One region of the Streptomyces sp. NPDC055013 genome, then DNA from elsewhere that is predicted to be linked to it. Evidence: riboswitches for the same ligand, from Rfam matches in the RefSeq annotation. Region 1 holds a riboswitch; the other holds the start of a gene.
What was found. Region 1 has a riboswitch for thiamine pyrophosphate ahead of thiO (glycine oxidase ThiO). Riboswitches for the same ligand answer to the same signal wherever they lie in the genome.

Region 1 (15,827 bases):
AGGTCAAGAAGCACGCGGAGGGCGGTGCCTGCACCCCCCGCCAGATAGCTTCGGCCTGCAAGGCCGGCACGGACTGCGGGTCATGTGTGCGCCGTATCCAGGCGCTCCTGGGCAGGGGTGCCTGCCCGCGCCGGGAGCTGGCCGACCGGGGGGAGCCCCTGCTCTCCGACCTTGAGGACGCGGCCTAGCTCGGCTGCTCGATCTGCTGTGCGAGGTACAGCGCCTCGCCGAGCTTCTCGATGAGCTCCAGCTGGGTGTCCAGGTAGTCGATGTGGTGCTCCTCGTCCTCGAGGATCGACTCGAAGATGTTCGCGGACGTGATGTCGCCCTTGGTGCGCATCACCTCGATGCCGCGCTTGAGGCGGTCGATCGCCTCGACCTCGACCTGGCGGTCGGCCTGGAACATCTCGGTGACCGTCTGGCCGACCCGCACGTGAAACAGCCGCTGGTAGTTGGGTAGGCCGTCGAGCATGAGGATGCGCTCGGTGAGCTTGTCCGCGTGCTTCATCTCATCGATGGACTCTTCACGCGTGTACTTGGCGAGCTTGGTCCAGCCTTTGTTGTCCTGGATCCGGTAGTGCAGCCAGTACTGGTTGATCGCCGTGAGCTCGCCGGTCAGCTGCTCGTTGAGGAATTCGAGGACCTCGGGGTCGCCCTGCATCGCAGAGGCTCCTTCCACGCGTGGTAACTGGCGGGTTGCGCCGCATGATTCCACCGCTGAAGAAGATCGTCCAGTAAGTCTTCACTTAGTAAGTAAGTGCATGCTTAGTCCAGTTTGCGGTGGATTGTTGAGGGGTGTGGTCAGGTGCACTGCCCCTGGTCTGTCAGGATGGAGTCATGGGTCAGCCGGCAGAGCGCGAAGGTGGAGCAGCAGCACACGCCGAGCTTCCGCCGGGACAGCGAGTGCAGCGCGGCTGGCCGGTCACGCACTACGGCCCGGTCCCCAAGTTCCGGCCCGAACGCTGGGAGTTCAGGGTGTTCGGGGCCACCGCCGACGGCGAGAAGCACTGCTGGAACCATGAGGAGTTCACGGCTCTGCCGTACAAGACCGTCGTCGCCGATCTGCACTGCGTCACGAAATTCAGCATGCTCGGCGCGGAGTGGGGCGGCATTCCGGCGCGTACGATCCTGGAGATCGCCCCACCCGCACCGGCCGTCACACATGTGATGGTGTGGGCCGAGTACGGCTTCAGCTCCAACCTCCGCCTCGCCGACTTCGCCTCCGATCGCGCGATCTTCGCGACCCACAAGGACGGCGAACTGCTCACGGCGGAGCACGGATTCCCCCTTCGTCTGGTCGTCCCCCATCTGTACGCCTGGAAGGGGCCCAAGTGGGTCCGGGGCGTGGAGTACATGACCGCCGACCGGCGCGGGTTCTGGGAGGAGCGCGGCTACCACAACCTCGGGGACCCGTGGAAGGAACAGCGGTACTCGTACCAGGAGGAGCCCGGGGACGGGCCTGAGCTGTGATCTTCGGTGGCCTTGCCGGGGTCCTCAGTGGTGGTACTGGTGCACCACCGCATGCCCCTTGCCGCGGCCGATCGTCCACTTGTTGACCGGGGTCGTCAGGACGAAGGCGACGGTCAGCGCGATCGCCAGCACCCACCAGAACAGCGGGTCGGCGAGCTCGGCGTCCATGGCGCCCGGCCACATCACGATCACGCCGTTGTCGACCAGCTCCATCACTGCGATGGACAGGGTGTCCGCGGCCAGCGCCACCTTGAGCGCGGCACGCAGGTCGACGCCCGCCTTCAGCACCCCGCGCAGGGTGAACGCGTAGCCGAAGAAGAAGGCCAGGACGATCGCCAGCACCAGGGTCGGCACGTTGCCCCAGCCGAGCGCGGTGCCGATCACCATGCCCAGCACCTCGCCGATGGCGCAGCCGGTGAGGCAGTGCAGGGTGGCCCGGACGGCCGTCGGCCAGCTGCTGCTCGCGGCCGCGTCGGGGTGGTGCGCGTGTGCCGCGTGCGCTTCGTGCTGCATGAGTGCCCCCAATGCCAGGTTACGGTTCCCGCACCGAGCGAGAACCGTATACCCCCCAGGGGTATTCCCAACCCCTTGAGTGACCTGTCGGGGTCAGGCGTCTCGAAGCTTCTTCAACCGCTCCACGTCCGCCGCGTGCCCTTCCTTGCCGCCCGGTGTCTCGATGATCAGCGGTACGCCCTCGGTGGCCGGGTGCGTCATCAGCGCCCGGAACGGGTCCTCGCCGATGTGGCCTGCGCCGATGTTCTCGTGCCGGTCCTTGTGAGCGCCGACGACGTCCTTGGAGTCGTTGGCGTGGATCAGCTTCAGGCGGCCCTCGCCGACGGTGTCCACCAGCAGGTCGAGCGTCTGATGCATGCCGGACGGGCCGGTCAGGTCATGGCCGGCGGCGAAGATGTGGCAGGTGTCCAGGCATACGCCCAGCTTCGGATGGGCGTCCAGTGCCTCGAAGTACGGCCCGAAGTCCCAGGTCCGCGAGCAGAGTGAGGAGCCCTGCCCGGCCGTGGACTCCAGCAGCAGGAACGGGTCGTCGTCGTGGGTCAGCTCGTCGAGGAGCGGCAGCATGTGCTCGCGCACCTGCTTCAGGGCGACGTTGCGCTCCCGGCCGCCGGTCGCGCTGCCCGTGTGCACGACCACGCCCAGCGCCCCGATCTCCCGCCCGCGCCGCAGCGAGTGCCGCAGGGACTCCACCGACTTCTCGACCGTCGCCTCGGTGTGCGAACCGAAGTTGATCAGATACGGCGCGTGCACGTACGCCGGGATCGACTCGGCCTCGCACACCGCGCGGAACTCCTCGTCCTGCCGCGGATTCCCGGTCGGCGTGGCCCAGCCGCGCGGGTTGGCGACGAAGACCTGGACCGTCTCGGCCTTGAGGTCGTGGGCGTAGGTGAGCCCGACGGAACTGAGGCCCCCGGCCACGGGGACGTGGCCGCCGACGGGGTTGCGGGACGGGGCGGCGGGGGCGGGTTCCGAGGCGGCGGACTGCTGGATCTTCACCCGTTCAGGGTGTCATGCCCGCAGTCGGCCAATCGCCGATGCCTGCGACTGACCGCCCCCTGGAGCGCCCCGTCACCGGATGGTGATCGTGATCGTCGATCCCTTCGGTGCCGTCTCCCCGCCCTCCACGGACTGCTTCTTGACGGTGTCGCCGAACAGGCCGAGCAGGCCGCGGTCCTCGTCGACCTGGAAGCCGGCGGACTCCAGCGCGGTCGTGGCGTCGTCGACGCTGTCGCCGACCACGTCCGGGACCTCGATCATCTCGGGGCCCTTGGACAGCGTCAGCGTCACCGTGTCGCCCTCGGCGGCCTGCCTGCCCTCCGTCGGCGACTGCTGGGCGACCTGGCCCGCGTCGAACTCGGAGTTGACCCGGGCGGCGGCGACCTTCACCTTCAGGCCGGCTTCCGCCAGGTCGGCCTTCGCGTCGGCGAGGCTGCTGCCGGTGACGTCCGGGATGTCGACCGGGGCGCCCTTGCTGACGGTGAGCGCGACCGCGGAGCCGGAGCGGACCTTGGTGCCGTTGCCCGGCTCCGAGGAGATCACGAAGCCCCTGGGGACGTCGTCGTTGAACTCCCGGATCACCCTGCCCGGTTCGAGGCCGCCGTCCTTGAGCACGGTCCGGGCCTTGTCCAGCTTGTAGCCCTGGAGGTCGGGCACCTTCACCGTCTCCGGTCCCATCGACATGACCAGGTTCACGGAGTCGTTGTGCCGGATGCGGGCGCCCGTGTCCGGGTCGGTGCTGATGACGGTGCCGCGCTTGACGGTGTCGCTGAACGCGCGCTCGACCTTGCCGACCTCGAGCCCGGAGTCCTCCAGCCGGTCCCGGGCCTGCGCCTCGGTCTTGGACAGCAGCGGCGGGACCTTGGTGAACTGGCCGGAGTTGATGTACCAGATGCCGGCACCGAGGCCGAGGGTCAGCAGTACGGCGGCGACGATGACGAGCGGCCCGCGCGGAGCGCGCGACGTCCGTGACCGGCGCCGGGGCGGCGGGGGCGGCGACTCCAGACGGCTGGTCCGGTTGAAGACGGCCTCGCGCTCCGGCTCGTCCTCGTTCACCGGCAGCGGCCGCTGGATGTTCAGCGCGCGCGGGATCACGCTCGTACGGTCGTCGGCGTTGCTGTGCTCCGCCGTGAGGGCCTGCGGCGGCACCGCGTCCAGCTGGTCCGCGCTCAGCGCGGCGCGCGTGTCCCGGGCCTGTGAGAGCAGCGCCACGGCGTCGTACGGGCGGATGTCCGGGGTGCGCGCGGTGGCCGAGGCGACCAGCTCGTCGAGCTCGTACGCCAGGCCCGGCACGATGGCCGAGGGCGGCGGGACGTCCTCGTGCAGGTGCTTGTAGAGCACCACGGCGGGGGAGTCCGCGTCGTGCGGCTTGTCGCCCGTGAGCATCTCGTAGAGCACGACACCGCACGCGTACACGTCGACGCGGGCGTCGGCGGCGCCGGGCTGCTCTATCTGCTCGGGCGCGAGATAGGAGACGGTGCCGAGCACGGCACCGGTGGTGCTGGTCACGGTGTCGACGGACCGCACGAGCCCGAAGTCGGCGACCTTGACCCGGCCGTCGTCCCCTATGAGCACGTTCTCCGGCTTCATGTCCCGGTGCACGAACCCGGCGCGGTGCGCGGCACCGAGCGCGGCCAGCACCGGCTCAAGGATGTCGAGGGCGGCGCGGGGCTGCAGCGCCCCGCGCTCGCGCAGCACGTCGCGCAGGGTGCAGCCCGCGACGTACTCCATGGCGAGATAGACGTACGACCCGTCGGTGCCCTGGTCGAAGACCTGCACCACGTTCGGGTGCGCCAACCGGGCCACGGACTTCGCCTCCCGGATGAACCGGTCGACGAACACCCCGTCGACCGCCAGGGCGGGATGCATCACCTTGAGCGCGAGTACGCGGTCGAGGCGGGTGTCCACGGCCCGGTAGACCGTGGCCATCCCGCCGACCGCGATCCTCGCGTCCACGCGATACCGGCCGTCGAGCACCTGCCCGACCAGAGGGTCCTGAAGGGTCGTATCCACGCAGGTGAGTGTACGAGCCGACACTGACACGCCTCCCAATTCGGCCAGGATCGGGGCGGGACTGAAGCTGACCTGTGACGGACGCCTCATGGCCGAAGGCTTTCCATCGAACGTGCGTTCAGAATGCGGGGCGCTCCGGGTCCAGCCGCGCCATGCCCCCGACCGGCGACGACGCCTCCGCGAAGTGCCGCATCGGAATCCTCCCCGCCCGGTGCGCCAGCCTCCCGGCCTCCACCGCATGCCGCATCGCGTCGGCCATCAGCACCGGTTCCTGGGCTCGCGTCACCGCCGAGGCGAGCATCACACCCGCGCACCCCAGCTCCATCGCGAGCGCCGCGTCCGACGCCGTACCGGCTCCCGCGTCCAGGATCACCGGCACGCGCGCGTGCTCCGTGATCAGCTGGAAGTTGTGCGGATTGCGGATGCCGAGCCCCGAACCGATCGGCGACCCCAGCGGCATGATCGCCGCACAGCCGACGTCCTCCAGCTTCCGCGCCAGCACCGGGTCGTCATTGGTGTACGGCAGCACGGTGAACCCGTCGTCCACCAGCGTCTCGGCCGCGTCCAGGAGCTCGATCGGGTCCGGCAGCAGCGTCCGCTCGTCGGCGATGACCTCCAGCTTGATCAGATCCGTACCGAGCGCCTCGCGCGCGAGGCGGGCCGTCAGCACGGCCTCTCCCGCCGTGAAGCACCCCGCCGTGTTCGGCAGCACCCGGATTCCGAGCTTCTCCAGCACCGACAGCACCGAGCCGTGCACCGAGGCGTTCACCCGCCGCATCGCGACCGTCGTCAGCTCGGTCCCGGACGCCAGCAGCGCCCGCTCCAGCACGTCCAGGCTGGGCGCCCCGCCCGTGCCCATGATCAGACGGGACGAGAAGGACGTACCCCCGATGACAAAGGGATCGTCGGCCATGGTTCAGCCTCCTTGGACGGCGGTCAGGACCTCGACGCGGTCCCCCTCGGAGAGGGACGTCGACGGCCACTGCGTGCGCGGGACGACGGTTTCGTTGAGGGCGGCGGCAACTCCCGAGGGCGCCGCGGTGAGGGACTTCACGAGCGTGTCGAGGGCCGTCCCCGGCTCGATCTGCCGACGCTCGCCGTTGACCGAGATGGTGACCGGGATGCTCATACGGGCTGCTCCGTGAGTGCGGCGGCGCCGAAGCGCCTGGGGGTGAAGGCGCGGGCCTCGTCCGGGAGCTCGCCGGTGGTCAGGACGTGCGCCATGGCGTCGCCGGTGACCGGCGTGAGCAGCACGCCGTTGCGGTAGTGCCCGGTGGCCAGCGACAACCCCTCCAGCTCGGTCGGGCCGAGCAGCGGAGCGTTGTCGGGGGAGCCGGGGCGCAGGCCGGCCCGCGTCTCGGTGAGCGGCAGTTCGGTGATGCCCGGCACCAGCTCGTGCGCGTCGCGCAGCAGCTCGTAGACGCCGCCCGTGGTCACCGTGGTGTCCCAGCCCAGCTCCTCGCTCGTCGCCCCGACGACCAGCTCCCCGCTCTCGCGCGGCACCAGATACACCTGGCTGCCCCGCACCACGGCCCGTACGGTCCGGCTCAGGAACGGCGCGTACCGCTTCGGCACGGTCAGCCGCAGCACCTGCCCCTTCACGGGGCGTACGGGCGGCACCACGTCGTCCGGGACTCCGGGCAGTCGTCCGCTGAGGCTGCCGGCCGCGAGGACGACCTGGCCCGCGCGCAGCTCGTTGCCGTCCGCCGTGGTGACTCCCGCAGCCCGGCCCCGTGTGACGTCGAAGCGCTCGGCCCAGGTCCGGTGGAAGACCACTCCGGCCCGCTCGCACGCGGCCACCAGCGCCCCGGACAGCCGCCGCGGGTCGATCTGGTGGTCGCCGTCCACCCGCAGCCCGCCGCGCACACCTGGCGCGAGCATCGGCTCCAGGCGCCGGCACTCGCGCCCGGACAGCCACTCGGAGTCCAGGCCGGACTGGCGCTGCAGGGCGTGCAGGTCGCGCAGATGAGCGCGGTCGTCCGCGTCCAGCGCGACGGCGAGCGTGCCGCACCGCCGGTAGCCGAGGTCATGGCCGGTCAGGTCGCTCAGCTCGGCCACGAAGTCCGGGTAACGGCGGGCCGAGGCGAGATTCAGGCCCAGCAGGGTCTGCTCGCCGTAGTGCAGTTCCGTGACGGCGGCCAGCATCCCGGCCGCCACCTGGGCGGCGCCGCCACCCGGCTCGGGATCCACGACTCCCGTCGTGAACCCGCGTTGCGCGGCCCGCCACGCCGTGACCAGGCCGATGATTCCGCCCCCGATGACAAGGACGTCTGACGTTCGCGTACGCGACATGGGCGTCCAGCCCCTCCCTTCGCCGGCATGACCCGGATCAGGTTCGTACGGTCGGAGGCCGCCAGCCTCCCTCTCAGCCCGGTGCGTCCGGGCTCCCGCGAGTGCTCTACGTTGGCCACCCTAGCCCGCCGCCGTAAGTCTCAGTAAGGGAGCCCGCGCCCATGCCCCGCTCGCTCGACGGCCTCGTCCTCGCCCCGGTCGCGGACCAGGCCCCAGGTCAGGTGGGTACGCGCACCCGGTTCACGTACCACGAGAAGGACGGCGAGATCTGGGCCGAGTACACGGGCGGCGACGTCGTACGCGGCCGTCTCGTGGGCACCAGGGAAGGCGACCGGCTGGACTTCCGGTACGTGCAGCTCAAGCGGGACGGGGCGACATCGTCGGGGCACTGCGTGTCGACGGTGGTCGAGCTGTCCGACGGGCGGGTGCGGCTGGAGGAGAGCTGGGAGTGGGAGTCGCAGGCGGGCAGCGGGACCAGCGTGGTGGAGGAGCTTCCGGTCGAGGTTGTGCAGCAGGTCACTGAGCACGCCCCCTGACTGACGAATAGTCAGTTGTCTATGGTGATCAGGTGAGCGAGCAGACGCAGCAACGGGGCACGTCAGCGGCACGCCGCGTGGTCGTCGCCGGCGCGGGCATGGCCGGCGTGCAGACCGCGGTCGCCCTGCGGGAAAAGGGCTTCACCGGCACCGTCACACTGATCGGCGCCGAGCCCCATCAGCCGTACGACAGGCCGCCCCTGTCCAAGGCCGTGCTGCTCGGCAAGGCCGAGGGCTCCGCCTTCGACGTCGACTTCGAGGCGCTCGGCGTCGAACTCCAGCTGGGGCGCGAGGTCCTGGGCGTGCGCCCCGCCGAGCGCCGGCTGGACACCGAGGCCGGGCCCGTCCCGTACGACGTCCTCGTGCTGGCCACCGGCGCCGAACCGATCCGGCTGCCGGGCGCGGAGGGCGTGCCCGGCGTGCATCTGCTGCGCACCCTGGACGACGCCGAGCGGCTGCGGCCGGTGCTGGCCCGCCAGCACGACATCGTGGTGGTCGGGGCGGGCTGGATCGGCGCGGAGTTCGCCACGGCCGCGCGCGAGGCGGGCTGCGCGGTGACGGTCGTGGAGGCCGCCGACCGGCCGCTCGCCGCTGCGCTGCCCGCGGAGGTGACCGCGCCGATGACCGCCTGGTACCAGGACAGCGGGACGGTGCTGCGCACGCACGCGCGCGTGGAGCGCGTCGAGCCCGGCGAGGTGATCCTCGACGACGGCTCGCGGGTGCCCGCCGGTGCGGTCGTGGTCGGCATCGGGGCGCGGCCCGCCACGGCCTGGCTGGCCGACTCGGGCATCGAGCTCGGAGCACACGGAGACGTCGTGGCCGACGAGCGCCTGCGCACGTCCGTACCGGACGTCTACGCGGTCGGCGACTGTGCCTCCTTCCCGTCGGGACGGTACGGCGAGCGCCTCCTGGTCCACCACTGGGACAACGCCCTCCAGGGCCCGCGCACGGTCGCCGCGAACATCCTCGGTGAGAGCTCCGCGATCTACGACCCCGTGCCGTACTTCTGGTCCGAGCAGTTCGGCCGCTTCGTCCAGTACGCCGGCCATCACGCCGCCGCCGACACCCTCCTGTGGCGCGGCGACCCGACGGGCCCCGCCTGGACCGTCTGCTGGCTGCGGGGCGACCGACTCGTCGCCCTGCTGGCGGTGGGCCGACCGAGGGATCTCGCACAGGGCCGACGGCTGATCGAGGCGGGCACGCCGGTCGACGCGGAGCTGCTGAGGGACCCGGGACGGCCGATGAAGGCGGCGGTGGCGTAGCACGTCACCCCAACAGGTCCTCCCAGGTGGACCGGCCTGACTTCCGACTGTCAGTGGCAGATGGCAGGCTTGTTTCCGTGACCGAGATTGACGCAAGAACCGATGCTCTCGTCCCCGCCTGGCTCACCCTCCCCGACATCGCCGAAATGCTCGGCGTCGAGGTGACCCGCGTCCGGCAGCTGGTCAAGGAGGGCCAGCTCATCGCCGTACGCCGTGGTGAGAACCGCGCGCTGCACGTCCCCGCCGCCTTCATCGACGAGGACAAGGTCGTCAAGGGTCTGTCCGGGACCCTGACGCTCCTGCGGGACGACGGCTTCACGGACGTAGAGATGCTGGAGTGGCTCTTCACCCCCGACGACAGCCTGCCCGGCACCCCCGCGCAAGCCCTCAGTGAGAATCGCGGCACGGAGGTGAAGCGCCGCGCCCAGGCGCTCGCCGTCTGAGTCCGAACCCACCGAGCCGAACACCGTCCGGCGCACGGGCCGGGGCCGCACCATGGGCCACGGCCGAGGTCGGCTGCGGCCCGAAGCCGGGAGCGGGACGTGCGTGGCGCACGGTGGGGGCACCGTGGAGCGGCATGGAGTGGCGTGGAGCGGCGGGGAGAACCTGCCGCTCCCGTTCGGGGCCGTAACCGGTTGCGGCCGGTTACGGCCACCGGCGCGACGGCGTCTCCGCGAGCGCGGGGGTTTCGGCCGTCCGGGCCGACATGGGTCGGGCCGGACGGATCGGCGGTCCTGCCGCGTCGGCCGGTGCCGCACTGCGGTCGGGGCCGCCGGAGGGCGCAGTCCCAGGGCACGGGGCCGGGCCTCGCCCGCACCGGTGGCCGGGCCCGGTGCCACCGCGCCGCGGCCCACCACACCCCACCGCTCCGCAACGGCGCGGCCCGCTCCGGCTACCGTGCCACCGTCCGGCACCCGCCCGACGTCACCCGTCCGGCAACCCGACCACAGGGGGCACCGTATGTCCGACACCGTCACCGCAGGCACCGCCCGCGCCCAGCTCGCCGATGCCCGGCTCTACCTCTGCACCGGCGCCCGCAAGCAGCAGGGCGACCTCGCGGAGTTCCTGGACGCCGTGCTGGCGGGGGGCGTCGACATCGTGCAGTTGCGGGACAAGGGCATGGAGGCGGCCGAGGAGCTGGAGCATCTGCGGGTCTTCGCCGACGCCTGCGCCCGGCACGGCAAGCTCCTCGCGGTCAACGACCGTGCCGACGTGGCCCACGCCGCCGGCGCCGACGTCCTGCATCTCGGCCAGGGCGACCTCCCCGTACCCGCGGCCCGCGCCATCCTCGGCGCCGACGTCCTCGTCGGCCGCTCCACGCACTCCGAGTCCGAGGCCTCCGCGGCCGCCGTCCAGGAGGGCGTCGACTACTTCTGCACCGGCCCCTGCTGGCCGACCCCCACCAAGCCCGGCCGCCACGCCCCCGGTCTCGACCTGGTCCGCCACACCGCAGCCCTCGGTACCGACCGCCCCTGGTTCGCCATCGGCGGCATCGACCTCGCCAACCTCGACCAGGTGCTGGAGGCGGGCGCCCGCCGTGCCGTCGTCGTACGGGCGATCACGGAGGCGGACGACCCGGGCGCGGCGGCGGCGGAGTTCGCCAAGCGGCTGCGGCAGGGGTAGCCCACCGCCTTCGCCCCGCTGGACACCCCGGATTTCCTGACGTTTGTCCAAGGCGTGGACAACAACCCGGCAAATCGGGCAAATGTCCGGTGTCCGGTTGGGGGACCGGGGCCCCCTGACTAACCTGCGGGTATGGCCCTCGGCACCGCATCCATCAGATCGGACCACGCTCGTACCGTGCGCGAGATGCTCGCGACCGGAAAGACGACGTACTCGTTCGAGTTCTACGCGCCCAAGACCCCGAAGGGCGAGCGGAACCTGTGGAACGCGCTGCGCCGGGTCGAGGCCGTAGGCCCCGACTTCGTCTCCGTGACCTACGGCGCGGGCGGTTCCACCCGCGCGGGCACGGTCAAGGCGACCGAGGCGATCGCCTCGGACAGCACGCTCACCCCGATCGCGCACCTCACCGCCGTCGATCACTCGGTGGCGGACCTGCGCAACATCATCGGGCAGTACGCCGACGCCGGGATCCGCAACATGCTAGCGCTGCGCGGCGACCCGCCCGGCGACCCGCTGGGCGAGTGGGTGCCGCACCCCCAGGGCCTCGCCTACGCCGCCGAACTCGTCGAACTGATCAAGGCGTCCGGCGACTTCTGCGTGGGCGTCGCGGCCTTCCCCGCGATGCACCCGCGCTCAGCCGACTGGGAGGCGGACGTCCGTCACTTCGTCGACAAGTGCCGGGCCGGCGCGGACTACGCGATCACGCAGATGTTCTTCGAACCGGAGGATTACCTTCGCTTGCGCGACCGCGTATCGGCCGCGGGCTGCGACACCCCGATCATCCCGGAGATCATGCCGATCGCCAGCGTAAAGACGCTGGAACGCATCCCCTCCCTCACCAACGCCGCCTTCCCGGCCGCCCTGAAAGAGCGGATCCTCACAGCCAAGGACGATCCCGCGGCTGTACGCTCCATTGGCATCGAGTTCGCGACGGAGTTCTGCGCGCGGCTGCTGGCCGAGGGAGTGCCCGGACTGCACTTCATCACGCTCAACAACTCCACAGCTACCTTGGAAATCTACGAAAGCCTGGGCCTGCACCACCCACCGCAGGCCTAGACCGGCCGTCCTGATATACGTCACACTGCGTAGGCGGCCACTGGGAGAGGGGCGTACATGGGCTGGACGGTCCTCTACATCGCATTCGGCGTCGTCGCGCTGTGGCTGCTGGGCGAGGTGCTGCTGCAGTACAAGGCGCGGCTGCGCTGGCGGCTGCTCGCCTTCGTCGGGTTCCTCGGCGTCGTGGTCGGGGTGCTGATTCCCTCCGTCATCGTCATCGGTCTGGGCGCGGCGGCGTTCGCGGTCGGCCAGACCTACGTCACGCTGTCGTTCCGCCGCGGCTTCTCGGCCGGCTGGGCGGTCTCCGCGCCGGCCCTGGGCCCGCTGGCCGCCGCCAAGCGCCGCCGCGGTGAGCCCGACCGACAGGAGCCGACCCTCGAGGTCTCCGACCTGGAGGCGGAGGGCGGCTACGCGGGCAACGACGCCAAGTACGGCCAGGACAACGTCGGTTACGGCGACGACTACGACCGCGACGACGTGTTCACCCCGTCGCGCGCAGCTCAGCCCACCGCCGCCGAGACGACCTCCGTGTATGAGCCGCAGCCCCTGCCGGACGACACGGGCTCCTACGGCATATACGGCGGCGACCCCGCCTACGCCGCCGCCGACCAGAACTACGCGGCCACGGGTCAGCCCCAGGACCAGTACGCGACGGCCGACCAGAGCTATGCGTACGACGGCTACAGCGGCTACGACCAGCAGCAGTACGGCTACGACAGCACCGGCCAGCAGCAGTACGCCGCGTACTCCGACCCGTACATCGGCACCCAGACCTACGGCGGTGCCTCCTACGACGCCTATGGCCAGCAGCAGTACAACCAGCAGGGCTATGCCCAGGACCAGTACGCCACCGGCGGCTACGGCGAGACCCCGTCCGGCGGAGTCTGGGTTCCGCAGCAGCGCACCGACGAGGCGTACGGCGGCGAACTCCCGCCCGAGCAGCAGTACCCGTACCAGGGCGACGGCCAGCAGCACGGGCAGGGTCAGGGGTACGACGAGCAGTACCGCTTCTGACGGCCCCGCACGGCGCCGCTCACACCCGGGTCACTGAGAGCCCCGGAAGTCAGGCCCTTCCACGATCAGTCCCGCCACCAGCGCGCCCGACATGCCGGCGTGGGGGAGCCCGCCGCCCGGGTGGGACCAGCCGCCGACCGTGAACAAACCGGATACGGCCGTGCTGTTGGACGGGTGCAGCAGCCGCCCCTCGGCCGCGGCCAGCGCGGGTGCCGGAACCGCTCCGCCGTCCGTGCCGGTCTCCTCAGCGATGTCGGCCGGGGAACGAACCTCGTGCCAGAGGAGCCGGGCGCGCAGGTCCGGCACGGCACGCTCCGCGACCGTGATCAGGACTTCGGCGTGCCGGTCGACGTTCTCCGGTTCCGCCCAACTCCGGTCGAACTGTGCCGGCACCGTCGACGTGAGCGTGATCGCCTCATGCCCGGCGTCCGGAACCAGCGCCGGGTCGCCGGGCCGCAGGACGGTGACCGTGGGTCGCGCGGGCATGCCCCCGGCCGCCCCGAACACGGCTTCCAACTCGGCCTCACGGTCCGCCGCGTGCACCACCGTGCGGTGCGCCGTACCTTCCGGCCGGGCGCCGCGCAGTGCCAGCAGGACCGTCAGACGGCTCGCCGCCCCGCGCCGGGGCGTGACCTCGGCCTCGCCGCGCGGCGCCGTGCCCCGGACGAAGCGGTCCAGCACCCCGGGGGCGACCCCGGAGACCACGAAGTCGGCCTCCACGACCGAACCATCGGCCAGTTCGAGCCCCGCCGCCCGGCCGTCCTTCTCCAGGACCCCGGAGACCTCCGCGCCGAAGCTGAACTCGACCTTCCGGGCCACGCACCGCTCGTACACCGCCCGCGCCAACTCCCGTATACCGCCCCGCACATACCAGATCCCGAACGCGTGCTCCAGATACGGCAGCACCGACGCGCTCGCCGGCGTCTCACGCGGATCCAGGCCGTACGCGAGCGCGTGGCTCTCCAGCAGCGCGACGAGCCGGGGGTCGCGCAACTCCCAGGCGCCGACCTCGGCGAGGGTGCTTGCCCGGCGGGTGCGCAGGAACCGCTTGTGGGGGACCGCAGGGTAGGGCTCGCGCTCGGCCAGCACCTGCCAGTTCGGCCACAGGGGCTCCTCCAGCAACGGCCTGCGCGTGCGGTCCCAGGCCTCGCGGGCGCGGACCAGGAAGTCCCCCCACCGGCCGCCCGTACCGGCGCCCAGCGCCTCGTCGAGGGCTGTCACGACGCCCGCGCGCGAGGCGTTCGGCACCCGGACCTCGGTGCCGTCCGCGAAGACGTGCCGCGCGGACGGGTCGACCTGGACCAGCTCGACGCACGCCTCCAGGGGCTCCTTGCCGGTCTTGATGAACAGATCGCGGTACACGGCGGGGAGGGGAAGCAACCCCGGGCCCGTGTCGAACCCGAAGCCGTCGCGCTCGAAGCGGCGCACCGCTCCGCCGTACGTCTCCGTACGCTCGTACACCGCCACCCGGTGGCCCGCGACGGCGAGCCGGGCAGCGGCCGCCATCGCGCCCATCCCGGCGCCGATCACCGCAATCCTTGCCATACGTGGGACTGTATCGGCCGCCACTGACAACGGCTCCCTGACCTCGGGCGCAAGCGCAGGCAGCGGCCTCAGCCGGGCGGTTGCCCCACCGCCTGGGCGAGCCGCTTCTCCTCCCGGCGCTCCGCCCTGCGGCGCAGGAAGCGACGGATCCGGGAGACCAGGAACAGGAGCAGCAGCAGCCCGCCGAGCAGCAGGACGCCCGCGATGACCGCCGCGGCGACGGGGTAGAAGATCGCGAGGGTGATGAGGGCGCCGACCCCGAGGTCCTCGGCGATGCTCACCACGATGTTGCTGAACGGCTCCGGCGAGGTGTTGACCGCCATCCGCGTGCCCGCCTTGACCAGGTGGCTCACCAGCGCCGTGGAACCGCCGACCGCACCCGCCGCCAGCTCGGGCAGCGACCCGCTCTGCCCGGCGAGCAGCGCGGCCACGACCGCGCCCGCCAACGGCCGGATCACGGTGTGCACCGAGTCCCACGCCGAGTCCACGTACGGGATCTTGTCGGCGACGGCCTCGCAGAGGAACAGCACGCCGGCCGCGATCAGTACGTCGGGCCGTTGCAGCGCCTCGGGCACCTCGTCGCTCAGCCCTGTCGCGCCGAACACGCCGAGCAGCAGGACCACGGCGTAGGAGTTGATGCCGCTGGCCCAGCCGCTGGTGAAGATCAAGGGAAGTATGGACACGGACGCGATCGTAACCAGTCGGCAACGGCGGGGCTTGGGGATGAGTGCGCAGTCCTGAGTACGCGTACCTAGTCGGTGAGTTGAGTACGCGCGCGGATGGGGCGCGACCTGCCTGAACGAGAGAGTTAGGGCACGGAGAAGGGGATCGGCTCCGGAACCGGCGACACGGGGCGCCGGAATCGGAGCGGCCCCGGATCCGCTCCTTCCGCCGGCCCGGCGTCGGCGGGAGCGAGACGGGGGACCCGGGGGAACGACCGGACGGGGGTCCAGGGGGGACACGGGGGAGTACGGGGGAAATCGGGGGAGCACGAGAAGGCGCCGGTTCGACGGTGGCCCGCGGGGGACGCGGCCACCGTCGGACCGGCGCTTTCGTGTGCGTACGACGGCTGCCGCGTCAGCGGCGGCCGCTCACCCGGCCCTGCAACAGCCGGGACAGCGCCGAGTGCACGTCGTCCAGGGAGCGCTCCGGCTGGAACGACTTCCAGTCCAGCGCGGCAACCAGGACCATGCCGACCAGGGCGGCGGCGGTCAGCTGGACGTCGATCTCCTCGCTGAACTCGCCGTTGTCCACGCCCTCCCGCAGCACGCCCTCGACGACCGCGACGGCCTGCTGCCGGACCACCATCAGCGTGGACTGCCAGGCCCGGTTCGTCCGCCACAGCTCGGCGACGTAGAGCTGGGTGAAGGACGGGTAGCGGTCGATGAAGACCAGCCCCGCGCGGATCATCGCGTCCAGGGCGTCCACCTTGCTGCCGCCGTCCCGCGCGGTCTTCTCGGCCGCCTCCCGCAGGGACGCGGTGAGGAGTTCGACTCCGTGGCGCAGC
Region 2 (15,827 bases), on a different contig from region 1:
CGCGTCGCCGAGGAGACCACCCGCGCCGAGGGCAAGCCCGAGGCCGCCCTGCCGAAGATCGTCGAGGGTCGCCTCAACGGCTTCTTCAAGGACGCCACGCTGCTCGGTCAGCCGTACGCGCTCGACAACAAGAAGTCCGTCCAGAAGGTTCTGGACGAGGCCGGTGTCACCCTGAAGCGCTTCACGCGCATCAAGGTCGGCATCTGAGTCCGTACCGCGATCGGCGCCCGACCCCGATAGGGTCGAGGGCAGTCGTCCGCGGACGCCGTCACCACGCACGCGCGCGTGACGGACGACAGCAGATCTGACGAGGAGGCCATTGCCGCGCATGGGATGCGAAACACACCCCAACCGGCAGTGGCCTTCTTCGTATGTGCACCACGTAACAAAGGCGGGATCTCCATGACCACCAAGGCCCAGAAGAGCGACGACGGCAAAGTACGCGGCCGGTACCTGCTGAAGCTGTCCGGAGAGGCCTTCTCCGGCGGCGGGGGCCTCGGCGTCGACCCGGACGTGGTGCACAAGATCGCCCGCGAGATCGCGGCCGTCGTGCGCGACGGCGCGCAGGTCGCGGTCGTCATCGGCGGCGGCAACTTCTTCCGCGGCGCCGAACTCCAGCAGCGCGGCATGGACCGGGCCCGCTCCGACTACATGGGCATGCTCGGCACCGTGATGAACTGCCTCGCCCTCCAGGACTTCCTGGAGAAGGAGGGCATCGACAGCCGGGTCCAGACCGCCATCACCATGGGCCAGGTCGCCGAGCCGTACATTCCGCTGCGCGCCGTACGGCACCTGGAGAAGGGCCGCGTGGTCATCTTCGGCGCCGGTATGGGCATGCCGTACTTCTCCACCGACACCACCGCCGCTCAGCGCGCACTGGAGATCGACGCCGAGGCGCTGCTGATGGGCAAGAACGGCGTGGACGGGGTCTACGACTCCGACCCGAAGACCAACCCGGACGCCGTCAAGTTCGACTCCCTCGGCTACGGCGAGGTCATCACCCGCGACCTCAAGGTCGCCGACGCGACCGCCGTCACGCTGTGCCGCGACAACAAGCTCCCGATCCTCGTCTTCGAGCTTCTGGCGGAGGGCAATATCGCGCGCGCCGTCAAGGGTGAGAAGATCGGCACGCTTGTGGGTGAGCAGGGCGGCCGGGGCTGACGCTCCGACAACAAGCCCGTCCGGGGGACGGACGGGACGGACCCTGACCGGGGGATGGACAATGTCCTGCCGGTCGGGAACCGTGCAGGAAGAAGACGCGACGCAGCCGGCCACCGCCTCACCGAGGAACCGCAGCCGGGCCTTACTCAAGACACGCAGGAGCAAGTGGTGATCGAAGAGACCCTCCTCGAGGCCGAGGAGAAGATGGAGAAGGCCGTCGTGGTCGCCAAGGAGGACTTCGCCGCGATCCGCACCGGCCGTGCGCACCCGGCGATGTTCAACAAGATCGTGGCCGACTACTACGGTGCGCCGACGCCGATCAACCAGCTGGCTTCGTTCTCCGTGCCGGAGCCGCGCATGGCGGTCGTGACGCCGTTCGACAAGAGCGCGCTGCGCAACATCGAGCAGGCGATCCGCGACTCCGACCTCGGCGTCAACCCGAGCAACGACGGCAACATCATTCGAGTGGTGTTCCCCGAGCTCACCGAGGAGCGCCGCCGCGACTACATCAAGGTCGCCAAGGGCAAGGGCGAGGACGCCAAGGTGTCCATCCGCTCCGTCCGCCGCAAGGCCAAGGACGCCATCGACAAGCTGATCAAGGACGGCGAGATCGGCGAGGACGAGGGCCGCCGCGCGGAGAAGGAGCTCGACGACACCACGCACAAGTACGTCGCTCAGGTGGACGAGCTCCTCAAGCACAAGGAAGCCGAGCTGCTCGAGGTCTGATGAACGACTCTTCCTGGGGGGCGCCGCCACAAGCCGGGCAGGCCGGGCAGGCCGGGTACTGGGGGGCCGCCGCGCGTGGACCTGTCCAAGGGGCTGCCCCGGCGGGTCCCGCGTACGATGCGCCTGAGGCGCAGCAGACTCGCCCCATGCCCATCGTGCCCGACGTACCCGCGTATGGCGGAGACCAGGATGACGATCGGGGGGCCGCTCGGCTGAGCGGCCCCTTGTTCCGCGAACAGCCGCCCCGAGCGCGGCCGTACGACACGTCGCAGGCGCGGCCCTTCGAGGCGGCGCAGCAGAATCCGGAGCCCATGCACGACTCCCCGCAGCCGGCGCCCCAGCCGCCGAAGAAGAGCGCGGGGCGCGACCTGGGTGCGGCCATAGGGGTCGCTGTCGGGCTCGGCGTGGTGATCGTCGCTTCGCTGTTCGTCGTCAAGGCCGTGTTCGTCGGTGTGGTCGCGGTCGCCGTGGTCGTGGGCCTGTGGGAACTGACCAAGCGGCTCGAGGAGCGCAAGGGCATCAAGGCGCCCCTCGTCCCGCTCGCGGTCGGCGGTGCGGCCATGGTGGTCGCCGGGTACGCCCGGGGTGCCGAGGGCGCCTGGACGGCGATGGCGCTGACCTCGCTGGCCGTGCTGGTCTGGCGGATGACGGAGCCGCCGGAGGGCTACCTCAAGGACGTCACCGCGGGCGTCTTCGCGGCGTTCTACGTGCCGTTCCTGGCGACGTTCGTCGCGATGATGCTGACCGCCGACGACGGGCCCTGGCGGGTCCTGACGTTCCTGCTCCTGACGGTCGTCAGCGACACCGGCGCATACGCCGTCGGCTGGCGCTTCGGCACGCACAAGCTCGCCCCGCGCATCAGCCCCGGCAAGACCCGCGAGGGCCTGCTCGGCGCGGTGAGCTTCGCGATGGTGGCGGGCGCGCTGTGCATGCAGTTCCTCATCGACGACGGCACCTGGTGGCAGGGCCTGCTCCTGGGCCTCGCGGTCGCGGCCACCGCCACGCTGGGTGACCTCGGCGAGTCGATGATCAAGCGGGACCTGGGCATCAAGGACATGGGCACGCTGCTGCCGGGTCACGGCGGGATCATGGACCGCCTGGACTCGCTGCTGCCCACGGCGCCGGTGGTGTGGCTGCTGATGGTGCTGTTCGTGGGCTCGGGCTGACGTCCGTACGTGTCCGTACCTGGGGGCCTCCGCTCTGATCGAGCGGAGGCCCTTTGGTTTCTGTTGGGTGAGGGGCCGGAGTTGGGCGGTAAGTGGAAGAGGCCGACGCCTACGGCAAGCCGCAGGCTCGCGACCCAGCCGCGGCGCTCAGCACAACGACGGTGACTCCACCTTGCCTGCGTAGCCGCCTGTCATCGCCAGACCTGGATCCGAACAGAGAAGGCCCCAGACCCGTTGCCGGGTTTGTTGTCGTTGATGCGAAGGGCCAAGCGGGTTTCTCCTGGCCCGAGGCTCTCGATGCGGTAGGGGCGCCGCAGCGAGGAGCCGACGAAGAAGTATCCGTCCTCGGACGTCTTTCCGAGGAGGCTGAACGGCGCTGCGCCGGGAAGGGGACTGTCGTTGCTGGCGCTCCATCCAGGCCAGCCATTGGGGCCGTTTTCGCCCGTGAACCACACACCGGCCCAAATGTTGCCGCTTGCGCTGATGTCGATCCAGTCACCGTTCTTGAGGTTCACGGTGGTATCTACGTCGGTGTTCCATTCTGCGACGGTGATGTACTTGTCTACAATGACAGGCATTTCCCCTCGTTTCTCTGTTCGAGTTGTCCTTATCTGCCGATCAATTCGGCCATCGTCATCCGTCTCGGACAGCCACCTGTTGCACTCGAATGGCCACTTCGAGGCGTCCGACTCGTTGGTTACTTAGATTCGCTCCAAGTGTCACCCCGGACGAGTGCCACTGTTGTCGGGTCGAATGCGGAGTGACTTCAGCGGCCCAAGTTCCCGGAAGGTGAATGTGCGGAGGCATACGCTTCCCGGCACGAAATCGTCTGCAGACGAGTCGACTTGGACTTCGCCGCTACTGCCTCCGTACAGGGTGAGGAGACGTTGGCGTCTGTGCCGACCCCATCGATGTCGGCGGTGTGGATGACGCTGCGGTACTCGGCCATGCAGCCCCCAGGTATCGGACGCTGCAAACTTCCCTTTTCGTGCTCGCTGATCGCAACCCAAGCGGAGTCGTAGATTTCCTCGTCCGTGATTTTCGACTACGTCTCTTGCTGCCCGTGATTTCCGCAAGTGATGACGTTGAGTGCTGCCCGGTAGTCGTATTGCGTACGGATTGGTGACCCCGATGAGTATCAGTCGTTGCGCCAGTGGCTGTGTCGGAAAAACGTAGGACGTCATCGACCGCTTAGCGGGTCCGGTCCTGACTCGACGGCATGACGTGTGCGTAGGTGGAAGTGCCTCAGGGGCGCATGTGGGCACGCCAGGCGCCTTCCATCGCTCGATGCGTCATGATCCAGCGGTGGACGAGTATGCGTGGGCCGCGAGCCCTGAAATGCCGGCCGCCGAGGCGGTGCGGGCGGGCTGGGTGGCGACCGTCGCGGCTCTGCCTGCAGGGAGCAAGATCACCGGAGCGGTTATCGGTCGCCAGCCCTTTGGGGTCTTCGTACGAATAGATGGTGCGCGGGACGCCATCGCGCTGGCGGAGATCACGCGCATGCCGCTGGGGATGGAGCTTCCGGCCCTCGGGGCCTCGGTCAGTGGTGAGGTCTACTGGCACGACGACCGCAACCACCAGGTCAGGGTCCGGCTCGATGAGTGGCAGGTAGCCGGCGCGTGATCGAACCTGGGCCGTCTCTGGGCCGTCCGAGGGTGCTCAGTGGCGACCGGTGACGGCTACTAACGACAGTCGTAGCCGGTGGCAGCCGCAGGTCACCCAAGTGGATCTGCGACACTGGGGGAGTTATGCCTGCACCCGGAGAACTCACTTTCGTCGCCCCCCGCGGAGCCAAGAAGCCGCCGCGGCACCTTGCCGACCTCACGCCTGCTGAGCGCAAGGACGTCGTCGCTGCGATCGGCGAGAAGCCGTTTCGTGCCAAGCAGCTGTCGCAGCACTACTTCGCGCGGTACGCGCACGAGCCGGAGCAGTGGACCGACATCCCGGCCGGGGCGCGGGCCAAGCTGCGGGAGGAGCTGTTCCCCGAGCTGATGACGGTCGTACGGCATCTGTCGACCGACGAGGGCACCACGCGCAAGACGCTGTGGCGGCTGTTCGACGGGACGCTCGTCGAGTCGGTGCTGATGCGGTATCCGGACCGGGTGACCATGTGCATCAGCTCCCAGGCGGGATGCGGGATGAACTGCCCGTTCTGTGCCACGGGGCAGGCGGGACTGGACCGGAATCTGTCGACCGCCGAGATCGTGCACCAGATCGTGGACGGGATGCGGGCGCTCCGGGACGGGGACGTGCCCGGTGGGCCCGCCCGGCTGTCCAACATCGTCTTCATGGGGATGGGCGAGCCGCTCGCCAATTACAACCGGGTCGTGGGCTCCATTCGGCGGCTGACCGATCCGGAGCCGGACGGGCTCGGGCTGTCCCAGCGCGGGATCACCGTCTCGACCGTCGGTCTCGTCCCGGCCATCCACCGGTTCGCCGACGAGGGCTTCAAGTGCCGGCTCGCGATCTCGCTGCACGCGCCCGACGACGAGCTGCGCGACACCCTCGTCCCCGTGAACACGCGGTGGAAGGTGCGCGAGGTGCTCGACGCCGGGTTCGAGTACTCCGCCAAGTCGGGCCGTCGGCTGTCCATCGAGTACGCGCTCATCCGGGACATCAACGACCAGGCCTGGCGAGGTGACCGGCTCGGGCGGCTGCTCAAGGGCAAGCCGGTGCATGTGAACCTGATCCCGCTGAACCCGACTCCGGGCTCCAAGTGGACCGCGTCGCGCCCCGAGGACGAGAAGGCGTTCGTGGAGGCCATCGCCGCCCATGGTGTGCCGGTGACGATTCGGGACACCCGTGGTCAGGAGATCGACGGGGCGTGTGGGCAGCTCGCCGCGACCGAACGGTAGTCTGACCGCCGTAGGTACATTTTCATATGGCGTGAATACATCTTCATATTCCGACAGGGGAGCGCCACAGCGCTGAGAGTGCGGCATCGGCCGCAGACCCTCCGAACCTGGCCCAGGTCATTCTGGGTAGGGAGATCGGTCACCACTCGAGCTGTTGCGCCCTGCCCGGAGCCCTCCCAAGGGTTCCGGGCAGGGCCGCGTCTCTTCCTGGTCACCCCCAGGAGGAATTAGTGAGCATCACCAAGAAGTCCACGGTGAAGACCATGGCCCTGGCCGTCGGGCTGGGCCTCGTCGCGCTGCCCGGGCTGACCGCGTGCGGGTCGTCCGACGCCGGCAGCGGCGACGGCGGCGGATCCAAGACCGTCACGCTCGTCAGCCACGACTCGTGGGCCGTCTCGAAGAGCGTCCTCGCCGCCTTCGAGAAGCAGTCCGGCTACAAGGTCAGGGTCCTGGAGGACGGCGACGCCGGCCAGGCCGTCAACAAGGCCATCCTCACCAAGGACAACCCGCAGGGCGACGTCTTCTTCGGCGTCGACAACACCCTGCTCTCGAGGGCGCTCGACAACGGGCTGTTCCAGTCGTACGAGCCGAAGGGCTCGGACAAGATCAAGGCCGAGTACCTGGCCGACCAGGACAAGCACCGGGTCACCCCGATCGACACCGGCGACATCTGCGTCAACTACGACAAGGCGTACTTCAGCGAGCACAAGCTGAACCCGCCGACCTCCCTCGACGACCTGATCAAGCCCGAGTACAAGAACCTCCTCGTCACCGAGAACGCCTCCGCCTCCTCGCCCGGCCTCGGCTTCCTCCTCGGCACCGCCGCCAAGTACGGCGACGACGGCTGGCAGGACTACTGGAAGAAGCTGAAGGCCAACGGCGTGAAGGTCGTCGACGGCTGGGAGCAGGCCTACAACGAGGAGTTCTCCGGCTCCGCCGGCGGCAAGAAGGCCAAGGCCGACCGTCCGCTCGTCGTGTCGTACGCCTCCTCGCCGCCCGCCGAGGTGATCTACGCCGATCCGAAGCCGACGACGGCCCCCACGGGGGTCGCCCAGGGCACCTGCTTCCGCCAGGTCGAGTACGCCGGCCTGCTCAGCAACGCCCGGAACACCGAGGGCGGCAAGGCGCTCCTCGACTTCCTGCTCACCAGGACGTTCCAGGACGACATGCCGCTCAACATGTTCGTCTACCCCGTGGTCGAGGGTGCCCAGGTGCCCGCGGAGTTCGCGAAGTACGGACCGCAGGCCAAGGACCCCGAGACCCTGGACCCGGCGAAGATCGCCGACAACCGTGACGACTGGGTCAAGTCGTGGACCTCGCTCGTTCTGAAGTAGCCCCCCACGAGGGCACCCCCGACGAGGGCACGCCCCGCAAGGGCGCCTTCCGCAGGGGACGCGCGCGAAGCGCGGCGGTGCGGTTCGGCCTCATCGCCGTGCCCGTCGCGTTCTTCGCGGTCTTCTTCGCCCTTCCCGTCGCCGCGATCGTCGCGCGCGGCCTGAAGGCCGACGGGGTCTGGCAGTTCGGGCGCCTCCTGGAGGTGCTCGGGCAGTCCGACATCCGGCATGTCCTGTGGTTCACGACCTGGCAGGCGCTCGCCTCCACCGCGCTGACCCTGCTGATCGCGCTGCCGGGCGCCTACGTCTTCGCCCGCCTGGAGTTCCCCGGCAAGCAGATCCTGCGAGCCGTGGTGACCGTCCCGTTCGTGCTGCCGACGGTCGTCGTCGGCACGGCGTTCCTCGCGCTGGTCGGCCGTGGCGGACTCCTCGACGAGCTGTGGGGCGTACGGCTCGACACCACCGTGTGGGCCATCCTGCTCGCTCACGTCTTCTTCAACTACGCCGTCGTCGTACGGACGGTCGGCGGGCTCTGGTCGCAGCTCGATCCGCGGCAGGAGGAGGCCGCGCGGATGCTGGGGGCGTCGCCCCTGAAAGCCTGGCGCCAGGTCACCCTCCCGGCGCTCGGGCCCGCCGTGGCCGCCGCCGCGCTGATGGTCTTCCTGTTCACCTTCACCTCCTTCGGTGTGGTGCAGATTCTCGGCGGCCCGACCTTCTCGACGCTCGAAGTCGAGATCTACCGGCAGACGTCGGAGATCTTCGACCTGTCCACGGCGGCCGTCCTGACGATCGTCCAGTTCCTCGCCGTCGGCGCGATCCTCGCCGTTCACGCCTGGACGGTACGGCGGCGGGAGAGCGCCCTGCGCCTGGTGGACGCGTCGGTGACCGCGCGGCGGCCGCGCGGGGCGGGGCAGTGGTCGCTGCTGGCCGGTGTCCTGGTCGTCATCGCCGTACTCCTGGTGTTGCCGCTGGCCGTGCTGGTGCAGCGGTCGCTGGACGCGCCCGACTTCGGCTACTACCGGGCGCTGACCAGTGCCGACGTCGGCGTCTTCCTCGTCCCGCCCATCGAGGCCATCGGCAATTCGCTGCAGTACGCCGTCGCCGCCACCGCCATCGCCGTGCTGATCGGCGGTCTGGCCGCGGCCGCGCTGACCCGACGGGACGCGGGCCGGTCCGTACGGGGCTTCGACGCGCTGCTGATGCTGCCGCTCGGGGTGTCCGCGGTGACGGTCGGCTTCGGGTTCCTGATCGCCCTCGACGAGCCGCCGCTGGACCTCAGAAGTACGTGGATCCTGGTCCCGCTCGCGCAGGCGCTGGTCGGCGTGCCCTTCGTCGTGCGGACCATGCTGCCCGTGCTGCGTGCCGTGGACCAGCGGCTGCGCGAGGCGGCTTCGGTGCTGGGGGCGTCGCCGTGGCGGGTCTGGCGTGAGGTGGATCTGCCGATGGTGCGGCGGGCGCTGCTGATCGCGGCCGGGTTCGCCTTCGCGGTGTCGCTGGGCGAGTTCGGGGCGACCGTGTTCATCGCGCGGCCCGACAACCCGACGCTGCCGGTGGCCGTGGCGAGGCTGCTCGGGCGGGCCGGCGATCTCAACTACGGGCAGGCGATGGCCCTTTCGACGATTCTGATGATCGTGTGCGCGGTGGCGCTGCTGGTGCTGGAGCGGCTGCGCACCGACCGGACCGGGGAGTTCTAGATGCTGCTGAGCCTTGCGGACGCGACGGTGCGGTTCGACGGGCGTGCCGTGCTGGACGCGGTCGGCCTCGACGTAACCGAGCACGAGATCGTGTGCGTGCTGGGGCCGAGCGGCAGCGGCAAGTCGACGTTGCTGCGGGTGGTGGCCGGGCTCCAGCCACTGGACGAGGGGCGGGTGTTGCTCGACGGGCGGGACCAGGAGGGGGTGCCCGCGCACAAGCGGGAGGTCGGGCTGATGTTCCAGGACCACCAGCTCTTCCCGCAGCGGGACGTCGGCGGCAACGTGGCCTTCGGGGCGCGGATGCACGGCGCCTCGAAGGCCGAACAGGCCGATCGGGTAGGGGAGTTGCTCGATCTGGTCGGACTGCCGGGCGCCGCCCGCCGCGCCGTCGCCTCCCTGTCCGGCGGTGAGCAGCAGCGGGTGGCGCTGGCCCGTGCGCTCGCGCCGAGGCCGCGGTTGCTGATGCTGGACGAGCCGCTGGGTCAGCTCGACCGCTCGCTGCGGGAGCGGCTCGTGGTCGAACTCCGGGAACTGTTCGGCCGGTTGGGCACCACTGTGCTGGCCGTGACGCACGACCAGGGCGAGGCCTTCGCGCTCGCCGACCGGGTCGTGGTGATGCGGGACGGGCGGATCGCCCAGACCGGTACGCCGCTCGAGGTGTGGCAGCGTCCGGTGGACGAGTTCGTGGCGCGCTTCCTCGGGTTCGAGAACGTGGTCGAGGGCACGGTCGCGGGGGAGGTCGCGGACACCCCCTGGGGCAAGCTGCCCGTGGGCGAGAACGCCGCGCAGGGCACCCGGACGCTGCTCGTGCGGCCGGCCGGGGTGCGGCTCGTGGCCCCGGACTCGGGGCTGCGCTGCACGGTCACGGCGCGCACGTTCAAGGGCACGCATGTCGCCGTGCACCTCCAGCCGGAGGACGCGCCGCGCCTGGAGGCGGCGTGTGCGCTGCGGGAGGCGCCCGAGGTCGGGGACGCCGTCGGCGTGGGGTTCGACGCGGCGGAAATTGTGGTGCTGGGCTGATCACCCCGCACATAGGGTGCGGGGCATGACGTCACTCCCGCATGATCGTTACTGCGACGAAATCGCCCACCAGATCGGCCTGTTGAGGGCCCTGGTGACTTCGGGCGCCGACCTGTCGGCCACCGTTCCGACCTGCCCGGACTGGTCGCTGGAACAGCTCGTCCGGCACACGGGCGGCGCCCTGCGCTGGGTGGAGCTGACCGTGCGGACGCGGGCCGAGGAGGAGGTCCCGGAGGAGCAGGTGCCGGGATTCGCCGGCCCCGAGGGCGAGGGTGACGCCGCCGCGCTCGACGCATGGCTCGCTCAGACCGGCGAGATGATCGTCGGCACGCTGCGGGAGGCCGGTCCCGACGCCAAGGTGTGGGGCTGGGCCGGCGTGCTCAACGCCGGATTCTGGGCCCGGCGTATGACCCACGAGATCACGATCCATCGCGCGGACGCGACACTCGCCGCCGGACTGCCCTACGAGGTGGCGCCCGACGTCGCCGCCGACGCGATCGACGAGTGGCTGGAGATCGTCGAGTGGGCGCAGCGGACGCTTCCGGACGACCCGGCGCGAGAGCTGTGCCGGCCAGGGAGCAGCATCCATCTGCACGCCACGGACAGTACCGCCGAGGTGAACGCCGAATGGCTTGTCGAACTCGACCACGAAGTCGTCGCCTGGCGGCGCGGCCACGAGAAGGCGACCGTCGCGCTCCGCGGCCCGCTCACCGCCGTACTGCTCGCCTTCTACCGCCGACTGCCGCTGGACAGCCCGGAGCTGGAGGTCCTCGGCGAGCGGGAGCTGCTGGAGTTCTGGCTGGAGCGGGCGACGTTCGGCTGACAGGCGCGGGGCGTGGCTCTGTGGAGCAGGCGTGTGGCCCGCCCCCGGGGGAAGGGGACGGGCCACAGCGGAGGTGCTCTACGGGCGCGTCAGCGGTCGCTGCTCGCCCCGCGGCGCCGCAGTCCGAAGAAGACCGCGCCGCCACCGATGGCGACCAGGCCGACCGCGATGCCGGCGATCAGACCGGTGTTGGAGTTCGCACCGGTCTCGGCGAGGTTGGAGTCGTCGGTCGCCGGAGACGGGGCGCTGCTCGCCGTGTCCGCGGGAGCGGTGCTCTCGCTCTCCGAGGGCGCGGGGGCCGGCGTCTCCTCGGCCGGGGTCGAGGCGGAGTCGGACGGGGTCGGGGTGTCCGACGGAGCCGGCGGCTCCTCCTCTTCCTTCTTGCAGGCCGTCGACGGGGTCGTCAGGTTCGGCTTGATGTCCTCGTCGACGTAGCCCGCGGCCTTGACGTGGACGCGGTACTCGGCGTCCGGCTTCCAGTTCTCGGCGAAGGTGATGGTGACACCCTCGCGGGAGCCCTTGACCACCTGCTCGCCGACCTTCTTCAGGTCGGCGCCGTTGTTCTGCAGGTAGACGCTGACGGTCGCGGGGATGCCGCTGGGGTCCACGTCGGTGACCGTGATGACGCCCTTGTCGCCGTCGCACTTGGCTTCGGCGGAGAATTCACTGATGTTGCAGGCGAGGGCGTTGCCCGCGAAGCCGAGCGTGAGGGCGGCGGAGGCGGACGCAACACCAAGAGCGCGCACGGAGCGCGCAACGGTACGGCGGTTTATGGACACGTTTGTCCTTACGAGTTGCACCACTGAGGGGGGTTGAACGAGGCGGCGATGTGACATCACCGTCCCCAGGAGTCTCACAGGTTTATAAGCGTGGCATAAGCAGTGTCAACGCGTACGCCCCCCACGCACGTTGCCTTTGCCCTCTTATTGCTCGCTGAGGCGTTTCAGCGCCTGCGGAGCCTGCTCGATCCGGTCGACCAGGGCGATACGGGACTCCATCGACCGATCCCGGGCGAGGGCCTGCAACAGCGGCCAGGTCGGCAACTGCTCCGTCCAGTGCGCCCTGTTCACGAGCACCATCGGGGTGGGCTCGCCGCGCGACTCGTAGTAGTTGGGCGTCGCATTGTCGAAGATCTCCTGCACGGTGCCGGCGGCGCCCGGCAGGAAGACGACGCCCGCGTTCGACCGGGCCAGGAGGCCGTCCTCGCGGGTGGCGTTGGCGAAGTACTTCGCGATGTGGGAGGCGAAGGGGTTCGGCGGCTCGTGGCCGTAGAACCAGGTCGGGATGCCGACGGAGCGGCCGCCCTGCGGCCAGCGGGCGCGCACCTCGAAGGCGGCCGTCGCCCACTCGGTGATCGAGGGTGTGAACAGGGGCGCCTTCGCCAGGAGCCGGAGGGCGTCGCCGAGCATCTCGTCGTCGTGCGGGGCGGCGTACGCGCCGAGGTTCGCCGCTTCCATCGCGCCCGGGCCGCCACCGGTGGCGACCGTGAAGCCGGCGCGGGCCAGTTCCCGGCCGAGCCGCGCGGCCCCCTCGTACGCCTCCGTGCCGCGCCGCATCGCGTGGCCGCCCATGACGCCCACCACCCGGGTGCCGGACAGGAGTTCGTCGAGCGCGTCCGATATGGAGTCGTCGTGGATCGCGCGGAGCATGGAGGCGTGGATGTCGCGGTCCGCCTTGGTCTGCTGGAACCAGGCGTACGCGTGGGCGTCGGGCGTGTTCTCGTAGCCGTCCGCCAGCGACGCGAAGAGATCGTCGGGTGAGTAGACCAGGCCCCGGTACGGGTCGAAGGGCAGGTCGGGGACCGGCGGGAAGACCAGGGCGCCGTCCGTGCGGATCTTGGCGGCCGCGTCCTCGCGCATCGGGCAGCCGAGGAAGACGGCGCCCGCCGTGTCCGCGGTGAGCAACTCGCGCGTACGGTCCGTCAGGTCGACGGCCTGGACACGGAATCCGGCCAGGGAGCCGCGCGCCGAGACGGTCGCGTCGAACTCCTCCAGCGTCTCTATCTCACGGTCGTCGTGGTGGGCCGCATGGGCGGGCATCGTCTGCACCCGCCCATGCTAGGCACCCGGCAAAGGACGGTGGGGATCAGCCCTCGATGGCCGACGGGTCCATCCACACGACCTCCCAGGTGTGGCCGTCGAGGTCGTCGAAGGCGCGGCCGTACATGAAGCCGTGGTCCTGGGTCTCGCCGGTGACGGAGCCGCCCGCGGCGACCGCCTTCTCGACCAGCTCGTCGACCTTCTCGCGGCTCTCCGAGCTCAGCGCGATCAGCACCTCGCTGGTCTTCGTCGCGTCCGCGATCGGCTTCTTCGTGAACTGGGCGTACTTCTCGTGGGTGTGCACCATCGCGACGATGGTCTCGCTGATCACGACCGACGCGGTGGTGTCGTCGCTGAACTGCTCGTTGATCGCGAAGCCGAGCTCGGTGAAGAACTTCCTCGAGGCGCCGAGGTCGTTCACGGGCAGGTTCAGGAAGATCATCTGCTGGTAGGCGGGGGCGGTCATCGTGGTCTCTCCCTCGGGTGGCTGCTGCTTTCGCTGTTGTTCGGTGGGATAGACCGGGGGTCCGAGCGGAAGTCATCGCCTTGCGGAGATTTTTTTCCTACGAGTTTTTCGACCGGCTCGGTGGGGCCCGTCGGGAGGCTTCAGCGGGACAGGGGCGCCGCGGCCAGTTCGGCCACGATCAGGGTGAGCGGGCAGAAGAGGACCAGCAGCGCGCCGACGCGCACGGCTGCCGCGCTGCGGAGCAACGTGGCGGGGGCGCCGAGGCGGAGCAGTGCGGCCGTGGTGTCGGCGCGGGCCTGCTTGGCCTCCACGGCGGCTGTGAGGAGGGTGGCCACGGCACAGCCGGCGACCACGGTGGCGCCGACGGCGGTGAGGGGGCCGATGGCGTCGGTGGCCGCGGGGGCGGACAGGGGCGCCATGGCGTACGCCGCCGAGGCCACGGCGCTGACGACGCCGAGGGGACGGCCGATGCGGGTGGCTTCCGCCATCAGGACGCGGCCCGCGAGGAGGCGTACCGCGCCCGGTCGTACGGCCTGCAGGACGCGGCCGCAGAGGTGGGTGAGGCCGGGGGCGGCGAGGGCCAGCCCGAGGGCCGTCAGGAGCCAGCCGACCAGGACTCCGGCGGGGCCGGTGGGGAGGGCGGCGGGGACGGTGAGCGGAGTGGGGGTGGCGGCCCGGCCGGCGTAGGCCTCCACGGCGATGCCGGCGGCGAGGACCGCGATGCCCCAGGGCAGGCCGGCGGGGTGATTGCCGGGAGCCGGCAGATGGGTCGCGTGGTCCGGCGTCTGCCAGGTGTCGTCGACCGCCGCCGGGGCGTCACTCGCGTGGCCGGGCGCCGGTGGGGTGCCGTCCTTCTCCGGAGCGGGCGCCACCTCGGCGGCACGACTGTCCGCGGCCGGCGCGGCAGCGCCCCCGCTGTCCTCCGTGGTGCCCGGCGCGGCCGCGCGGCCCCGCCTCACCTGGCCCCCGAACGGCCGTCGCGCGCCCCGCGCCCCGGTGGGCCCGGGCTCCTTCGGGCGCAGGGCCAGCGCCACCGTCGTCGACGCGATGGCCGGGGTCAGGGTCAGCAGGGTCAGAGCGGCCGGCAGAGGGAGGGGGGCGTTCGCCGCCAGGAACTGCGAGGCGGCGCCGTCGAAGGGCATTCCGGTCAGGTCGCCCCGTAGGTGGAGGAAGACGAGCAGGGCGAGCATCGAGCCGAGAGCGCAGGACAGGGCCGTGGTGGTGGCCGAGACCAGCATCAGGCGGGCCGGACCCAGGCCGATCGCCGACAGGCCGGGGCGCGGCTTGGTACCGGGGTCGGTGCGGGCCACCGCCACCGCGAAGTGGATCGTCGCGGCCATCGGGGGCACGCACCAGGCAAGCCGCAGCGCCGACGCGGCCGAGTCGGCGTGGGACATGGCGTAGCCCAGGGCGCACAGCAGCAGGAAGCCCGTGCCCGCCGACGCCGTGGCCAGGAGCAGGCGGCGCAGCTGTACGGCGGGCTGGGCGCCGCGGCTCAGACGGAGAGCGAGCACGCGGCCCGGCCTTCCGTCGCGGTGACCGGGGGCAGGTGCACCGTGTTCACGCGCCGGCCGTCGAGCAGGGCGAGGGTGCGGTCGGCGAAGGCCGCGTTCTCCGCGTCGTGGGTGGCCAGGACCACGGTGATGCCGTGCGAGCGGGCCGCTGTCGTCAGGGTGCGCAGGACGTGCGCGCGGTCGGTGCGGTGCAGCGGGGCCGTCGGCTCGTCGGCGAACAGGACCGTGGGGGAGGGGGCCAGGGCTCGGGCGAGACACACGCGCTGGCGTTCGGCCTGGACCAGCTGGTGCGGGCGCTTGCGGGCCGCCTCGCCGACATCGAGGCGGTTCAGCCACTCCAGCGCGGTCGTCTTGGCGCGGCGACGGCTGGTGCCGCGCAGCATCAGCGGGAGCGCGGCGTTCTCCCAGACGTTCAGCTCGGGGACGAGCGAGGGGGCCGGGTCGATCCAGGTGAAGCGGTCGCGGCGGAGCCGTTCGCGCGCCATCGGGGTCATGGTGTGCACCGGCACGCTGTTGAACCAGACCTCGCCGCTCCGGGCGGGGGCCAGGCCGGACAGACACTGCAGGAGAGCCGTCTTGCCGCTGCCGCGGGGACCGGTGACGGCGAGGATCTCACCCTCACGCACACCCAGCGAGACCCCGCCGAGCGCGGGGGAGCCGTCGCGGTGCGTGAAGTGCAGCGCGCGTGCCCAGAGCACGTCGTTGTCCGGCGGAGCCTCCATGGGCGTACACCTCGTCAGATCCGTAGTTCCCGGGCCGTTCCCCCGTGCGGGGGAACGAAGACAGGGCCGATCGGTTACAAGGCACGCTAAGGATCCGGGGGCGCAACGACGGACAGCACGCGGCGGGGGTGCACCCTTCTCACTCCTACGGGTGCACCCCCGCCGTCGCGCGAACCTCGTGAGGTCAGAGCTTGGTCCAGGCCTCCGTGAGCGTCGCGCGCAGGATCTGCTCGATCTCGTCGAACGTCTCCTGGTTGGAGATCAGCGGCGGCGCGAGCTGGACGACCGGGTCGCCTCGGTCGTCGGC

Region 2: another riboswitch for thiamine pyrophosphate. It lies ahead of ACWGDB_RS16785 (thiamine ABC transporter substrate-binding protein); the one in region 1 lies ahead of thiO (glycine oxidase ThiO).

Annotation. Positions count from the first base shown of each region.
Region 1 covers NZ_JBSGVW010000012.1:226,298-242,124, reverse strand. The annotation lists gene ACWGDB_RS18325 ((2Fe-2S)-binding protein) at 1-188, shown strand, start outside; gene bfr (bacterioferritin) at 185-661, opposite strand; gene ACWGDB_RS18315 (sulfite oxidase-like oxidoreductase) at 838-1,470, shown strand; gene ACWGDB_RS18310 (DUF4396 domain-containing protein) at 1,495-1,983, opposite strand; gene ACWGDB_RS18305 (deoxyribonuclease IV) at 2,077-2,979, opposite strand; gene pknB (Stk1 family PASTA domain-containing Ser/Thr kinase) at 3,052-4,992, opposite strand; gene ACWGDB_RS18295 (thiazole synthase) at 5,111-5,905, opposite strand; gene thiS (sulfur carrier protein ThiS) at 5,909-6,121, opposite strand; gene thiO (glycine oxidase ThiO) at 6,118-7,284, opposite strand; TPP riboswitch at 7,282-7,393, opposite strand; gene ACWGDB_RS18280 (hypothetical protein) at 7,446-7,820, shown strand; gene ACWGDB_RS18275 (NAD(P)/FAD-dependent oxidoreductase) at 7,853-9,082, shown strand; gene ACWGDB_RS18270 (Rv2175c family DNA-binding protein) at 9,160-9,525, shown strand; gene thiE (thiamine phosphate synthase) at 10,043-10,705, shown strand; gene metF (methylenetetrahydrofolate reductase [NAD(P)H]) at 10,838-11,761, shown strand; gene ACWGDB_RS18255 (SCO2102 family sporulation regulator) at 11,819-12,775, shown strand; gene ACWGDB_RS18250 (phytoene desaturase family protein) at 12,806-14,320, opposite strand; gene ACWGDB_RS18245 (DUF4126 domain-containing protein) at 14,389-15,003, opposite strand; gene ACWGDB_RS18240 (TetR/AcrR family transcriptional regulator) at 15,398-15,827, opposite strand, start outside.
Region 2 covers NZ_JBSGVW010000011.1:141,698-157,524, reverse strand. The annotation lists gene tsf (translation elongation factor Ts) at 1-207, shown strand, start outside; gene pyrH (UMP kinase) at 403-1,161, shown strand; gene frr (ribosome recycling factor) at 1,330-1,887, shown strand; gene ACWGDB_RS16805 (phosphatidate cytidylyltransferase) at 1,887-3,053, shown strand; gene ACWGDB_RS16800 (hypothetical protein) at 3,245-3,631, opposite strand; gene ACWGDB_RS16795 (hypothetical protein) at 4,359-4,676, shown strand; gene rlmN (23S rRNA (adenine(2503)-C(2))-methyltransferase RlmN) at 4,802-5,908, shown strand; TPP riboswitch at 5,954-6,059, shown strand; gene ACWGDB_RS16785 (thiamine ABC transporter substrate-binding protein) at 6,139-7,242, shown strand; gene ACWGDB_RS16780 (ABC transporter permease) at 7,335-8,936, shown strand; gene ACWGDB_RS16775 (ABC transporter ATP-binding protein) at 8,937-9,956, shown strand; gene ACWGDB_RS16770 (maleylpyruvate isomerase family mycothiol-dependent enzyme) at 9,982-10,779, shown strand; gene ACWGDB_RS16765 (LAETG motif-containing sortase-dependent surface protein) at 10,869-11,525, opposite strand; gene ACWGDB_RS16760 (LOG family protein) at 11,703-12,827, opposite strand; gene ACWGDB_RS16755 (VOC family protein) at 12,865-13,284, opposite strand; gene ACWGDB_RS16750 (hypothetical protein) at 13,425-14,798, opposite strand; gene ACWGDB_RS16745 (ABC transporter ATP-binding protein) at 14,780-15,520, opposite strand; gene ACWGDB_RS16740 (aspartate aminotransferase family protein) at 15,705-15,827, opposite strand, start outside.